3 regions of the Streptomyces sp. NBC_00038 genome follow, and region 3 is predicted to be linked to each of the others. Evidence: riboswitches for the same ligand, from Rfam matches in the RefSeq annotation. Region 3 holds a riboswitch; each other region holds the start of a gene.
The links. A riboswitch is a leader RNA that binds a small molecule or an ion and turns the genes downstream of it on or off. The one in region 3 is predicted to bind cobalamin.
Positions count from the first base shown of each region.

Region 1: another riboswitch for cobalamin. It lies ahead of OG219_RS11655 (cobalamin biosynthesis protein); the one in region 3 lies ahead of OG219_RS17450 (HoxN/HupN/NixA family nickel/cobalt transporter).
Region 2: another riboswitch for cobalamin. It lies ahead of metE (5-methyltetrahydropteroyltriglutamate--homocysteine S-methyltransferase); the one in region 3 lies ahead of OG219_RS17450 (HoxN/HupN/NixA family nickel/cobalt transporter).

Region 1 is NZ_JAPELQ010000001.1:2,511,536-2,516,279, reverse strand. It holds gene OG219_RS11660 (cobyric acid synthase) at 1-891, opposite strand, end outside; gene OG219_RS11655 (cobalamin biosynthesis protein) at 888-1,832, opposite strand; cobalamin riboswitch at 1,932-2,074, opposite strand; gene OG219_RS11650 (DUF397 domain-containing protein) at 2,346-2,570, shown strand; gene OG219_RS11645 (hypothetical protein) at 2,823-3,440, opposite strand; gene OG219_RS11640 (helix-turn-helix transcriptional regulator) at 3,484-4,338, opposite strand; gene OG219_RS11635 (hypothetical protein) at 4,592-4,744, opposite strand, start outside.
Region 2 is NZ_JAPELQ010000001.1:7,862,540-7,867,283, forward strand. It holds gene OG219_RS35545 (CbtA family protein) at 1-413, shown strand, start outside; partial or broken gene metE (5-methyltetrahydropteroyltriglutamate--homocysteine S-methyltransferase) at 504-2,823, opposite strand; cobalamin riboswitch at 2,987-3,217, opposite strand; gene meaB (methylmalonyl Co-A mutase-associated GTPase MeaB) at 3,221-4,204, opposite strand; gene scpA (methylmalonyl-CoA mutase) at 4,201-4,744, opposite strand, start outside.
Region 3 is NZ_JAPELQ010000001.1:3,844,711-3,849,454, reverse strand. It holds gene OG219_RS17465 (D-2-hydroxyacid dehydrogenase family protein) at 1-54, opposite strand, end outside; gene OG219_RS17460 (hypothetical protein) at 182-763, shown strand; gene OG219_RS17455 (YcnI family protein) at 794-1,537, shown strand; gene OG219_RS17450 (HoxN/HupN/NixA family nickel/cobalt transporter) at 1,599-2,702, opposite strand; cobalamin riboswitch at 2,730-2,984, opposite strand; gene OG219_RS17445 (helix-turn-helix domain-containing protein) at 3,066-3,425, shown strand; gene OG219_RS17440 (TQXA domain-containing protein) at 3,591-4,744, opposite strand, start outside.

The sequences.
Region 1 (4,744 bases), 1.3 Mb from region 3:
CTCCTCGGCCCGGTCCACGAAACGCACGACGACACCCGGCTCGGCGGCCAGCGCGTCCACGTCCGTGAAGTTGGACATCAGGGGGACGGCGCAGACGGCGACCCGCAGGATGTCCTGGCCGACGGGGTCGGCCACCACCGACTCCCGGACCGTGCCCCGCATCGAAACCCGCAGCCCGTCCTCCTCGTCGATCCCGAGGCCGTGCTGGAAGGGCAGCACGCCGTACGAGGGCCGCCCGGTGAGCCCGTGGAGCATGTCGAGCCCCGGCTCCAGGAGGGAGACATCCCCGCGGAACTTGTTCACGAGGAACCCGGCGACCAGCTCCTGGTCCTCGCGCGAGAGCAGCGCGACCGTCCCGAAGAACGACGCGAAGACGCCCCCGCGGTCGATGTCACCGACGACGAGCACGGGCAGCCGCGCGTTGCGCGCGATCCCCATGTTCACGATGTCCGTCCGCCGCAGATTGATCTCGGCCGGACTCCCCGCCCCCTCGCAGATCACCGCGTCATACGTGCCCCGCAACTCGGCGAGGCACTCCAGCACGGTCCCGAGCAGCGCTTCCTGCCGCCCTCCGTGGTAGCCGCGCGCACTCATCTCACCCACGGGCTTCCCCATGAGCACGACCTGACTGCTCCGGTCGCTCCCCGGCTTCAGCAGCACGGGATTCATCAGCGCGGTCGGCTCCACACGAGCGGCCTGCGCCTGCATGGCCTGCGCCCGCCCGATCTCGGCGCCCTCACGCGTCACGAAGGAATTGAGCGACATGTTCTGCGCCTTGAAGGGCGCGACCTTGACGCCCTGGCGCACCAGCCACCGGCAGATCCCGGCGGTCACGACGCTCTTGCCCGCGTCGGAGGTGGTTCCGGCGATCAGCAGCCCGCCGCCGCTCATGAGTTCCCTCCCCGGGGCCTCAGCAGCCGCCCGGCGACACACACACCCAGCGCGAGCCAGCTGACGCGCCGCGACAGCCGTACGGCCCGCTCGATGTCCCCGACCGCGACGGCGCGGCCCTTCCCGTTCAGTACCGGCCGGTGCTCGACCCTTCCCCCGTAGGCGAGGGTCCCGCCGAGCCGCACACCGAGCGCCCCCGCGAACGAAGCCTCCACGGGCCCGGCGTTGGGGCTCGGATGCTTGCAGGCGTCCACCCGCCAGGCGCGCGCGGCGCCCCGCGGGTCGTCTCCGGCGGCGGCCGCGAGAGCGGCGGTGAGCCTCGCGCCCGGCCAGCCCGCGACATCGTCGAGCCGCGCGGAAGCCCAGCCGTAGCGCCGGTACTTGGCGGACTTGTGCCCGACCATCGCGTCGAGCGTGTTGACGGCGCGGAACCCGACGAGCCCGGGAACGCCGGCCACCGCGCCCCACACAAGAGCCCCCACCACGGCGTCGGAGGTGTTCTCGGCGACGGACTCGACGACGGCCCGGGCGATCCCGTCCGCGTCGAGCGACTGCGGATCCCGCCCGCACAGATGCGGCAGCCGCTCCCGGGCCCCCTCGACATCGCCGGCTTCGAGCGCGCCGCCGATCGCGCGGGCCTCCCGGCCCAGCGAGGTCCCCCCGACGACGGCCCAAGTGGCGGCGGCGGTCAGTGCGATGGAGGCGGTACGGGATCCACGTACGGAACGACTCGCGAGCGCCGCGAGCCCGGTGGCGCCGCCCGCGCACACGGCCGTGTGCAGTGCGCCCCACCCTCGGTGGTCCCGCCACAGCACCCGCTCGACGGCTCCCGCGGCGCGTCCGAACGCGGCGACCGGATGGCCCCGGCGGGGATCGCCGAGCAGCAGGTCACCGAGAAGGCCGGCGGCGGCGCCGTACGCGAAGACGCGATCGGCACGCACCGGTTCAGCCGACCGTCAGGTCGGGCACAACCGTTGTTCGCATGGCACTTGGGCAGCCGCGCATGGCGATATGTCCTCACTCAGGGTGTCCGCGCCCTGGTTCGAAGAGACCGACGGTGAGAGTTCCTGGCTTCCGGGGATGTCTTCCCCGGTGACAGTGGCGGGACCGCGCCGGATTCGCACCGGCTTCCTCTCTTGCCGCCGTACTTGGCTCCGGCAGTCCACCATGGGGTTGGAAGACCCGTCAACTTGCTGTTGACCTGGGGCGAAGGAGTGTGCTGAGACCCACACAGGGTCGGTTTTCCCCTAGGCCGACAAAAAGAGCTTTCATAGACTGGAATGTGACAATCGGGGAGCGGTTCGAGGGTGGTTGCTTCCGCGTTGTGGCGTGGTGGGGCGGCTCACGGTGGCCCTCTGTGCCGACCAAGATCACGGCGCTATCGTGGCTCGACATGGGGGACAGAGATGGACGCGCATCGGGGGACGCCGGCTCTCGGGCAGCAGGAGGTAGGCGTGCGCAATGAAGACTCAAGCGGGTTCACCTGGCGCAAGAGCAGCTACAGCGGAGCCGATGGCCAGTGCGTCGAGGTGGCGTTCGTCGGGGGCGCGGTGATCATCCGTGACTCGGGGAAACCGTTCGAGTCGTATATCGCCTTCCCCGGCTGGCACTGGCAGGCGTTTGTGACGGCTTTCGCCGACTCGGACCGTCTCGTCGGCCCAGGGGGATCCGAAGGCTGAGGGGGAGACATATGACTGATCATCATTTGACCGAGATCCGGCACGTGGCCAACGGCCTGCGCGGGGGAGCGTGGAAGGCCTCCACGTCGCTGGGGACCGTGCTGATGTGCGCGGTGCTCGGCGCCGCGGCCGCCTTGACCGGAGCGGCCGCCTCACTGCTGGTGGACGGCTTGGCCGCGCGGCTGGCTACCTGGGTGGCGGTGGCCGCGGCGGCTGCTGTCGCCTCCGGCCTGTGGTGGGGTTTCGCGGAGTTCAGGAAGGACCGTCCGCCGACTGCCTGTCCGCCGGCAGCTCGGGCCGCTGAGCGGGGATCACGGCCCGGCGGTCGTCGCTGAGCGTGGGTTCCGTCGTCCCGGCCTGCGCTATCAGCTTGGTCAGCTGACGGCTCAAGGCGACCACCGGGGTCATGACGACCCCGGTCGCGGTGCCCATCAGCCACGGGTTGGTCAGCCGGCAGGCGGCCATGACGGCGAGCAGCCCGGCGAGGCCCACCACCAGGACCAGGATGCAACCGGTGCAGTAAAGGATCTTCGTGATGAAGACTCGGAGGTGATCGTCCGTGAGATGACGTTCCAGGGTGTCCATCCGGTCCGTACGACCCTGGTCTGCCATTGCGTCACGGACGAGCTGGTTGTAGGAGAGGTCGGCGACGGGGGTCTGCCACAGCGCCGAGTCGGCGGAGGGGGTGTCGTCGGCATCGGAGTCGCCGCCTTCACCTCCTCGTCCGCCGCCGTCGTCGGACGGATGACCGGCACCGGTGGTGGGCTCAGCGGTCCCTTGGGTACCATCCGCACCGCCAGTACGCCAGGGTGCCCGCCCGATGGCAGTGAAGACCTCCCGCCACCACTCATTCCACGCGGCTGGCAGCATACAAGGCCTCCTTGCTTCTCCCGGGCTCCTGGGGCCCCGGAGGTCAGCTGCTGTCGATACCGTCCCTGATCCGGCTGATCAGGTCCGTGGCCTGCTCTCCGCCCAAGGCGATCTCGCGGAGATACTCGAAACACTCCTGGTGGCGCACGATCAGTTCGTGCTCGTCACGGGTCGACTTGTTCCCCTGGGCCTCCAGATAGAGGAGGTCGTCGTCATCCATGAAGCCGAGCAGGATGAAGCTCTCCAGGGTGGAGTAGTGGGCGCCCGAGGTGAAGGGGAGCACCTGGAGGGACACCTTGGGGCGCTTCGAGACGTCGATCAGGTGCTGCAACTGGGCACGCTGCACACGCGGTCCGCCGACCTGCCGGTGCAGTGCGGCCTCGTCGACGACGAAGAAGGTCCACGGCGGATCCTCGCCTTCCATCGTGCGTTCCTGCCGCGCGGTACGCAGCTCCACGATGCGCCGGGCTCGCTCCTCGTCCACCCGCGGCGCGAGTAGCGCCATCGCGTATTCATCGGTCTGCAGAAAACCTGGTACCACGATCGGGTTGTACGTACGGATCGACGCGGCGGCGCTTTCGTATCCGAGGTACTGGCCGAAACCCGGCCCCAAAATGTCGTTGTACTCCACCCACCAGCTGGCGCCCCGCGAACCGCGTGCCGCTTCCTCCAGCTCCGCGACGCGCTTGGGGTCCGTCACCTCGTACTGCCGGAGCAGAGCGCGCAGATCGGTGACCGAGAGGCTGACCGTGCCCTGCTCGATGCGCATGATCTTGGAGAGTGACCAGTCGAGGGCATGGGCGGCCTGCCCCTGTGACTGCTCCGTGGCCTCGCGGGCCTTGCGGAGCGCGATCCGCAGTCTGCGGCGATTCAGGCTCGGGTCGACATCCCTCGGCATGGTGGCTCCTCGCTCTCGTCGTGACCGCTCCATGCCGTGGCATATGGCAGGGAGCCGTATGTTCGACCGACGCTATCAGAGAGCTTGGTGGCATTATGCCATATGTCACTTCGCTGCATCGCATGCACTCGATCGGGTGAGGGGCATGGGGCTCAGGGGCAGAAAAAAGCCGGATGGGACGCACTTGGAGAGTGCGTCCCATCCGGTTTCGGCCTTTTTGTGACCGGCCGCGAGGCTGTGGTCGGGGAGACGGTCAGGCCACGATCAGATAGATCCCGTACGCCACCGCCGCCGCGCACGCCGCGAAGCAGGCGTACGCGCCGGTGACCGCGAGAGCGGCGGAGCCGCCCTGCGCCGAGGCCGACTCGCGCTTGGAGAGGCCGACGATGCCCAGGGTGAAGAGGCC
Region 2 (4,744 bases), 4.0 Mb from region 3:
TACCGTTCCTGAAGTACCCGGCCAACCCGCCGTCCGTCGGCGACCCCGACACCATCGGGAAGCGCACGACCCTCTACTTCCTGATGATGCTGCTCAGCGTGCTCCTCGCGGTCGCCGCCGTGATCCTCGGCAAGCGGCTCGCACCCAGGTGGGGCACGTGGTATGCCACCGTCGCCGCGGTCGCCTTCTTCGTCCTGGTGATCGGTCTCGCGTACGCGTTCCTGCCGGCCGTCAACGAGGTCCCGCAGGATTTCCCGGCCACCCTGTTGTGGCGGTTCCGCACCTCGGCCCTCGCCATCCAGCTCACTCTGTGGACCGGATTCGGCCTGATCTTCGGCGAGTTGGCGCAGCGGCTGCTGACTCCGCGAGCTGTTGAGGCCGCACCCGCGAAGGCAGCGCCCGTTCCGCATTGACGTACCGCATGAAGAGGAACTCGTACGGGACCTTGAGAAGGGGCCGGCCGAGAGGGAGCCGGGGCTTGCCCTCTCGGCCGGCCGGTCGGATCAGGATCCCGCGAGCTCCGTGCGGACCGTCCGGGCCGCCGCGACCAGGTTCTCCAGGGACGCGCGGGTCTCGGGCCAGCCGCGGGTCTTCAGGCCGCAGTCGGGGTTGACCCACAGCCGTTCGGCGGGGATGGCCTCAAGTCCCTTGCGCAGCAGGGCGGCCGCCTCGTCGGTGCTCGGCACGCGGGGGGGAGTGGATGTCGTACACGCCGGGCCCCGCCTCGCGCGGATAGCCGTGCCCGGCCAGCTCGCGGGCGACCTGCATGTGGGAGCGGGCGGCCTCCAGGCTGATGACGTCGGCGTCGAGGTCGTCGATGGCCTGGACGATGTCGCCGAACTCGGCGTAGCACATGTGGGTGTGGATCTGGGTGTCCGGGCGTACGCCGCCGACGGTGAGCCGGAACGCCTCGGTGGCCCAGGCCAGGTACGCGGGACGGTCCACGGCCCGCATTGGCAGCGTCTCGCGCAGGGCGGGCTCGTCGACCTGGATGACCGAAGTCCCCGCCGCTTCCAGCTCCTCGACCTCGTCGCGCAGGGCGAGGGCGACCTGGCGGGCGGTGTCGCCGAGCGGCTGGTCGTCGCGGACGAAGGACCAGGCGAGCATGGTGACCGGTCCGGTGAGCATGCCCTTGACCGGGCGGTCGGTGAGGGACTGGGCGTACGTCGTCCAGCGCACCGTCATCGGCTCGGGGCGGGAGATGTCGCCGGCCAGGATCGGCGGGCGGACGTAACGGGTGCCGTACGACTGGACCCAGCCGTGCTGGGTGGCGAGGTACCCCGTCAGCTGTTCGGCGAAGTACTGGACCATGTCGTTGCGTTCGGGCTCACCGTGCACCAGGACGTCAAGACCGGTCTTCTCCTGGAAGGAGATCACCTCGCCGATCTCGGCCCTGATGCGCTCCTCGTACCCGGCGCCGTCGATCCGCCCCGCGCGCAGGTCGGCCCGCGCGACGCGCAGTTCGGCGGTCTGCGGGAAGGAGCCGATGGTGGTGGTCGGCAGCAGCGGCAGACCGAGGTGGGCGCGCTGGGCGGCGGCCCGCTCGGCGTACGGCTGGGAGCGGCGGGCGTCGGCGTCCGTGACGGCGGCGGTGCGGGCCCGTACCGCGGGGTCGCGGGTCAGCGCCGAGCCGGCGCGGGAGGCCAGGTCGGCCCGGTTGGCGGCCAGTTCGGCCGCGATGGTCTCGGTCCCACGGGCGAGGCCCTTGGCGAGGGTGACGATCTCGGCGGTCTTCTGGCGGGCGAAGGCGAGCCAGCGCAGGATCTGCGGCTCGATGTCGCGTTCGACGGCGGCGTCGAGCGGGACGTGGAGCAGCGAGCAGGAGGCGGCCACGTCGACCTGACCGGCCAGCCCGAGCAGGGTGCCGAGCGTGGCGAGGGAGGCCGACAGGTCGTTCACCCAGATGTTGCGGCCGTTGACCACACCCGCGACCAGGCGCTTGCCGGGCAGTCCGCCCACCGCGGCCAGGGCGTCCAGGTTGGCGGCGGCGTCGTCGGTGAAGTCCAGGGCGAGACCGTTGACAGGAGCCTTGGCCAGCACCGGCAGCGCGTCGCCGAGCCGGCCGAAGTACGAGGCGACCAGCAGCTTCGGACGGTCGGTGAGCCCGCCCAGCTCACGATAGGCGCGCGCGGCGGCGTTCAGCTCGGCGGGCGTGCGGTCCTGGACGAGGGCCGGTTCGTCGAGCTGCACCCACTCGGCGCCCGCGGCTCGCAGGTCCCCGAGGACCTCGGCGTACACGGGCAGCAGCCGGTCGAGGAGGGTCAGCGGGTCGAAGTCCGGGGCCACGCCGGGCGCGGGCTTGGCGAGCAGGAGGTAGGTGACGGGGCCGACGAGGACCGGGCGGGCGGTGAGGCCGAGTGCGAGAGCTTCGCCGAACTCGGTGACCTGCTTGGTGGAGTCGGTGGCGAAGACGGTGTTCGGGCCCAACTCCGGTACGAGGTAGTGGTAGTTGGTGTCGAACCACTTCGTCATCTCCAGGGGCGCCACATCCTGTGTGCCGCGCGCCATCGCGAAGTAGCCGTCCAGCACGTCGGACTCGACGGCGGCCCGGTGGCGTTCGGGGATCGCGCCGACCATGACGGTGGTGTCCAGGACGTGGTCGTAGTACGAGAAGTCGCCGGTCGGCACCTCGTGGATGCCGGCCCCGGCCAGCTGGCGCCAGTTGGCCCGGCGCAGTTCGGCGGCGGTGGCCCGGAGGGCGTCGGCGTCGACGCGGCCCTTCCAGTAGCCCTCGATCGCCTTCTTGAGCTCCCGGCCCTGGCCCTGACGGGGGTAGCCGTGCACGGTGGCCCGTACTGCCGCGGCTGCGGACTTCGTTGTCACGGAAATCTCCTTCGCGAGATGTCTCCCTGAGATCCCGGGACGGGACGAGAGCGCGAAGGGGTGACGAACCGGACGGAACGACTCTCGAGCGGCGAGGCGCGGTCGTCTGCCTGGTATGTACGCCGACCCGCCCACGAGGTCACCGGGATGTCCGCGCACGATCGGTCGCGCGCGGGCAGCGGGCAGGTCTTCGGACTCGCGGGCGCGTACTCCGTACGTTCTCCGTACGGCGGACACCTACTGACCGTCGCTTCCCAGAACCTCTCGGCTCCAGTGCGTATGACGGCGGTCGTTCCCACTCACCGCTGCGGGGCAGTCCCGGATTCCCACCGGGTTCCCTCTTGCGACGCATCCCGCCTGGCGGACGGGGCGAACCAGCTGCACCGGTCAGCCTAGCTCAGCCCGTCTCGCCCCCGAAGGCCCCCAGGATGCGTTCGGCGGCGAGTGTGGCCGTCAACTCCCCGGCGCGGACCCGCTGTTCGAGGGCGGGCGCGAGGGCGCGTACGGCCGGATCGCCGTTCAGCCGGCGAAGCAGCTCGTCGCGCACCATCGTCCAGGTCCAGTCGACCTGCTGGTCGCGGCGCTTGGCGGCGAGCCGGCCGGTCGAGTCGAGGAGCGTGCGGTGCTGGTCGAGGCGCTCCCAGACGGTGTCCAGGCCCGTCGACTCGCGGGCGCTGCACGTCAGTACGGGCGGGGTCCATGCCGCTTCGGCGGAGTGCATGAGCCGCAGGGCTCCGGCCAGTTCGCGAGCCGCGGCGCGCGCGTCACGCTCGTGCGGGCCGTCCGCCTTGTTCACGGCGATCACGTCGGCCAGTTCCAGGACGCCCTTCTTGATGCCCTGCAACTGGTCTCCGGTGCGGGCGAGGGTCAGCAGCAGGAAGGAGTCGACCATGTTGGCGACCGCTGTCTCGGACTGGCCGACGCCGACCGTCTCCACCAGCACGACGTCGTAGCCCGCCGCCTCCATCACCACGATCGACTCGCGCGTGGCCTTGGCGACGCCGCCCAGGGTGCCGGCGGTGGGGGAGGGCCGCACGAAGGCCGCGGGATCCACGGCGAGGCGCTCCATCCGGGTCTTGTCGCCCAGGATCGAACCGCCCGTACGGCTCGACGAGGGGTCGACGGCCAGCACCGCGACCCGGTGGCCGAGCCCGGTGAGCAGGGTGCCGAGCGCGTCGATGAACGTCGACTTGCCCACGCCGGGCACCCCGCTGATGCCGATCCGCCGCGCCTTCCCGCTGTGCGGCAGCAGCTCGGTCAGCAACTCCTGCGCCATGGCCCGGTGTTGGGGATTCGTCGACTCGACGAGCGTGATGGCGCGTGCCACCAGCGCCCGCTTCCCGTCGAGCACGCCCTTCACATAGGTGTCGACATCGATCACGGGGTGTGCCCGAGGTCGGTGGCCAGCCGCTGAACCAGGTCGTACGCCGCGTCCGGGATCACCGTCCCGGGCGGGAAGACGGCAGCCGCACCCATCTCCAGGAGCGTGGGCACGTCCTGCGGCGGAATCACCCCGCCGACCACGATCATGATGTCCTCACGGCCCTCCTCGGCGAGCGACTCCCGCAACGCCGGTACGAGCGTGAGGTGCCCGGCGGCCAGCGAGGACACCCCGACGATGTGCACGTCCGCCTCGACGGCCTGCCGGGCGACCTCCGCCGGGGTCTGGAACAGCGGGCCGACATCGACGTCGAAGCCGAGGTCCGCGAAGGCCGTGGCGATCACCTTCTGGCCGCGGTCGTGGCCGTCCTGGCCCATCTTGGCGACCAGGATGCGGGGGCGACGGCCCTCGGCCTCCTCGAAGGAGCCCACGAGCGACCGGGTGCGCTCGACGTTCGGGGAATCGCCGGCTTCGTTGCGGTACACACCGGAGATCGTACGGATCTGGCTCGAGTGCCGTCCGTACACCTTCTCCAGGGCG
Region 3 (4,744 bases):
GACCTCGGTCGCGACGCCCTGATAGTCGTCCAGCACGGCACACCGAAGTCGCATGTCAGGTCCCTTCCAGGCTCGACCGGACCCTACCCGAGCGACGGAAGGGCGCCGGGGCGGGGCCCCGGGAACCTGCTCCTCCGGAAGCCGCGACGGCCGCTCGGTCCCCATGGCAGTCTGGGCACCCATGAGTGCGACCTTGGCGGTACGGAGCCTGCGCGCGGCGGTGTTCGCCGTGCTGTGTGTGCTGCTGGCCGCCGGGGGACACGCGCTGGCGACGGGAGAGGCGCCGCCGTTGTGGGCGGACGGTGCCGGGGTCCTCGCCCTCTTCGCGGCCGGCAGCCTGCTGAGCGGCCGGGAGCGGTCGCTCGTCGGGATCGGCGGCGGGATGCTCGCCGCGCAGGCCGGACTGCACGTCGGGTTCGCGGCGACCCGGCCGCGTATGGCGATGAACATGCACGGCGCGCACATGACGCACCCGCATGCGATGACGTCCCACGCCACCGCCGCACACGTGGCGGCAGCTCTCCTCGCGACCTGGTGGCTGCGGCGCGGCGAGGCCGCGCTGTGGTCCCTGCTGCGCCGGGCCGCGACGCTCGTGCCGGGGCTCGCGGCGTGGTGGCGGGTGCGGACCGGACCGTCCCACACCCAGGCGCGCTGGAACGCCGTATGCCGGAACGCGGCCGAGCCGCGGCCACTTCGGCAGGTGCTGCTGCGGCACGCCGTCTCCCGCCGGGGACCGCCCGCAGGGCTCGTGTACACGCCCTGACCCCACCCCCACCAGTACGGAGCTTCCCTGATGTCCCCGATACGCACCACCCTGCGCCGGGCCGGCCTCGTCGCCGGCCTCGCCACGGCCGGAGTCCTGGCGGCCGCGGGCGCGGCCTTCGCCCATGTGACGGTTCACCCCGAGAGCTACGCCAAGGGCGCCACGGACGGCGTTCTGACCTTCCGTGTCCCCAACGAGGAGGACACCGCCAGCACCACGAAGGTGCAGGTCTACCTGCCCACCGACCATCCGGTCCTGGGCGTTCTGGTCACCCCGGAGGCGGGCTGGACCGCGCAGGTGACGACGACCAAGCTGAAGACCCCGGTCAAGACGGACGACGGCACGATCACCGAAGCCGTCTCCGAGATCACCTGGACCGGCGGCAGGATCCGCCACGGCGAGTACCAGGACTTCAACGTCGCCTTCGGCCAACTGCCGGACGACGCGGACCAGTTGACCTTCAAGACACTGCAGACCTACTCGGACGGCAGTGTCGTCCGCTGGATCGAGGAGGCGGAGCAGGGCGGGGAGGAGCCGGAGAACCCGGCGCCGGTGCTGACGCTCACGGCCAAGACAGCGGCCGACTCCGAAGAGGCCGCGTCGTCGGACTCGGACTCGGGCTCGGACTCAGGCTCGGCTCCCGCCGCCGAGAGCTCGACCGCGAGCAGTGATTCGACTGCTCGCGGCCTGGGGATCGCCGGTCTGGTCGTGGGTGTCCTCGGTCTGGCCGCGGCCGGCTTCGCCCTGGTGCGAGCCCGCAGTGCCCGCTCCTAGTCCGCTTCCAGTTCCCACCTGGTCCGCTCCTGGTCCGTGAGCGGCTGCCGCCCCGCCGGTCTCAACTCCCCTCGGCGGGGCGGACCGCCCATCGCTGTTCCACCTTGGCCAGCCGCCAGTACGCCACGGCCGCGGCCCAGACGGCCACGAACAGGCCGACGATGATGTACCCGACGTTGCCCAGGTCGAGCCCCGCGATCCAGCCGGTGACCGAGTCGGTCAGGTCGAGCTTCTCGTGCAGGACGCTCACCAGCTCGATGGTGCCGATGAAGAAGGCCACCGCGATGGACAGGCCGGTGATGGTGAGGTTGTAGAACACCTTGCGCACCGGGTTGGAGAAGGCCCACTGGTAGGCGAAGTTCATGAACGTGCCGTCCAGCGTGTCGAACAGGCTCATCCCCGCCGCGAACAGCAGCGGCAGGCACAGGATCGCGTACCAGGGCAGGCCGGCCGCCGCGCCGCTGCCCGCCATCACCATCAGCGTGACCTCGGTGGCGGTGTCGAAGCCGAGGCCGAACAGGAAGCCCAGCGGGTACATCTGCCCCGGCCGCGTGATGGACTTGGTGAAGCGGCCGAGGATCCGGTTCATGAACCCCCGGGAATCCAGGTGCTGTTCGAGCTTGGCCTCGTCGTACGTACCGGCCCGCATCGCCCTGAAGACCCGCAGGATGCCGACGAGCGCGACGAGGTTGAGGGCGGCGATCAGGTAGAGGAACGACCCGGAGACCGTGGTGCCCATCACCCCGAGCACCTGGTGCGTACTCGAGCCCTCGTTCATGATCCGCCCGGCCAACTGGGTGCCTCCGGCGATCAGTGCGGCGAGCAGCACCACCACGCTGGAGTGCCCCAGCGCGAACCAGAAGCCCACCGACACCGGCCGTTTCCCGTCGGCCATCAGCTTTCGGGTGGTGTTGTCGATCGCGGCGATGTGGTCGGCGTCGAAGGCATGCCGCATGCCCAGGGTGTACGCCGTGATGCCCAGGCCGATGCCGAAGGCCTTGGAGCCGACCTCGTAGTGCTCCGGCACCACGAGCAGGAACAGGATGCCGAACGCGACGACATGCAGCGCCGCGATCACTGCCAGAAGTACGGCCGTGCGCACGGTGTCCTCGCGTCGCCAGCGGAATCCGGCGGCGGGTGGGGACGACTGCGTGGGCAGGGTCATGGGGTCACGCTCCAGCACCTCGTGGATCACTTCGTGAGATGCCGTGGCCGGTCTCCTGGCTGACGGGGGTCCGCACCGTCCCGCCTTCCCGGCCGCCGGGAGGCGACCAGTGGCCGAAGTGGGACGGGGCGCCTCAAGCCGTCCGGTCCGTACACGAGTACGCCGCGTACGGACCTGGTCCGAGGCCCGATCACAGTGGCGAGGGCCGCTCCGGCCTGGGCCTCTTCGAGGACGAAGAGGCCGTCACCGGTCTTCCCGAACACCACGGCCCACCAACCGTAGGGGTGGCCGGTCTCCCCTGCAAAGCTGCACAGGTGCGCAGGTATTGAAGATCACATAGCGGTGCCTGCGAGGATGACCCTCATGCACCTCGTCCCCGCCGAGCGAGCCGATCGCCGGACCATCGACGGCCACCGGGTCTGCGACGCCGTCGCCGCCATCGGTGAACCAGGGCATGTACGCGCCTGGGCCGACCGCTTCTCCCTCCTCGCGGACCCGCGTCGCCTCGCCCTGCTTCTTGCCCTGCACCGAGCCGGCCCCCTCGCCGTCTCCGACCTCGCCGTCGCGACCGGCATGAACGACCCCGCGGTGTCCCAGGCCCTGCGTCTGCTCCGTACCGCTGGGGTGGTCGAGGGTGACAAGGATGGGCGGGTCGTGCGCTACCGGGTGACCGACGGCCCGACCGCCGAACTCCTGGAGCACTGCGCGTCCGACGAGGGTTGAGGGGTTCTTGGGCTTTGGGGTCGTAGGGCTGTGGGGCCTTGGGGGGCGCCGTCTTTCCTGGAAAGGGTGCGGCCCCGGGCGCCTGGGGGGCAGGCCGGGGCCGCGGGCTCAGGAAGTCACCGTGCTGCGGTCACTCACTGTTGAGTTGCCAAGGTGCTGTGTCGCTCAGTGCTGCTCCGGTGCGTTCTTCTTGTTGACGAAGACCAGCGCGGCGCCGCCGATCACGACGAGGGCGATCGCCACGCCCCCGATGATCGGGGTGGCGCTGGAGCTGCCGGTCTCGGCGAGGTCGGTGCCGTCGCTGAAGGTTTCCACCGACGTGGCGGGGCTGGGCTCACCGGCCGTCTGGGTCGTGACGTCGCTCGTGCTGCCCTGCGTCTCGCAGTCGAGCATGCCGGTGAACCGCTTCTCGAAGCCGTTCGCGCCGGTGGCCGTGAAGTCGTACGCCTGGTCCTCCTGGAGCGTCACCGTCACCATCCGGGACTCGCCTGCCGGGATGGTGTGCTCGATCCCCGCCAGCTCGAAGGTGAACGCCTCGTCGCCCGCGTTGGCAGCCGTGATGTCGACGCCGCCCCTGGCGCAGTTCTTCTCGGCGGACAGCGCGGGTATCGCGCCTTCCGCGGCCCAGGTGGCGGTCGCCGTCGCGGAGACCGTCGACTCGCTGGAGCCGGCGAGTATCTGGGTCTGGCTGCGGGTCTCCGAGGCGAAGGCCCGGCCGACGGGCACGGTCGTCGACGCCTGCACGGTCAGCGCGGCCGAACCGTCCGGGCTGTCCTCGGGCACGTCGAAGTAGATCTGGCTGCCGTCGGCCGCGGAGGTGACCTCCTTGCCGTCCGCGTCCACGATCTTCACCCCGCTGGTGGCCGCGTCCGCGGGCGGTATCACCGTCACGCTCTCCGCGTTGGTGTGCACCGTGACCGGGCCGAGCTTCTCGGCGGCGTGGCCGGAGACCGCGGGCCGGTCGAGGGTCAGTGAGGCCGCGGGCTCCGCCAGGTTCTGCGCGCTCTTCTCCAGGTAGTCCGCGAGCTTCTCCGCCTGCGGGTCCACCGCGTCCACGTCGGCGCCGTCCGAGTACCGCCAGATGGCCACCTGGGTGCCGGCCGCCGCGTCCTGCTCGGTGAGACCGGCCGCTCCGGCCTTCTCGGCCAGTGCCACGAGGTTGTTGACCTGCGGATAGGAGTTCTGCAGGATCCAGCGGATCTTGCCCGCGTCCGCGTTGCCGTTCAGCGAGGTGCCGCTCCAGGAGGTCTCCTGGTACTTGGCGTCCTTCTGTGTCGGGTTGTGGAGGTCGACGCAGTAGGTCTGCAGAGTGCCGCCGT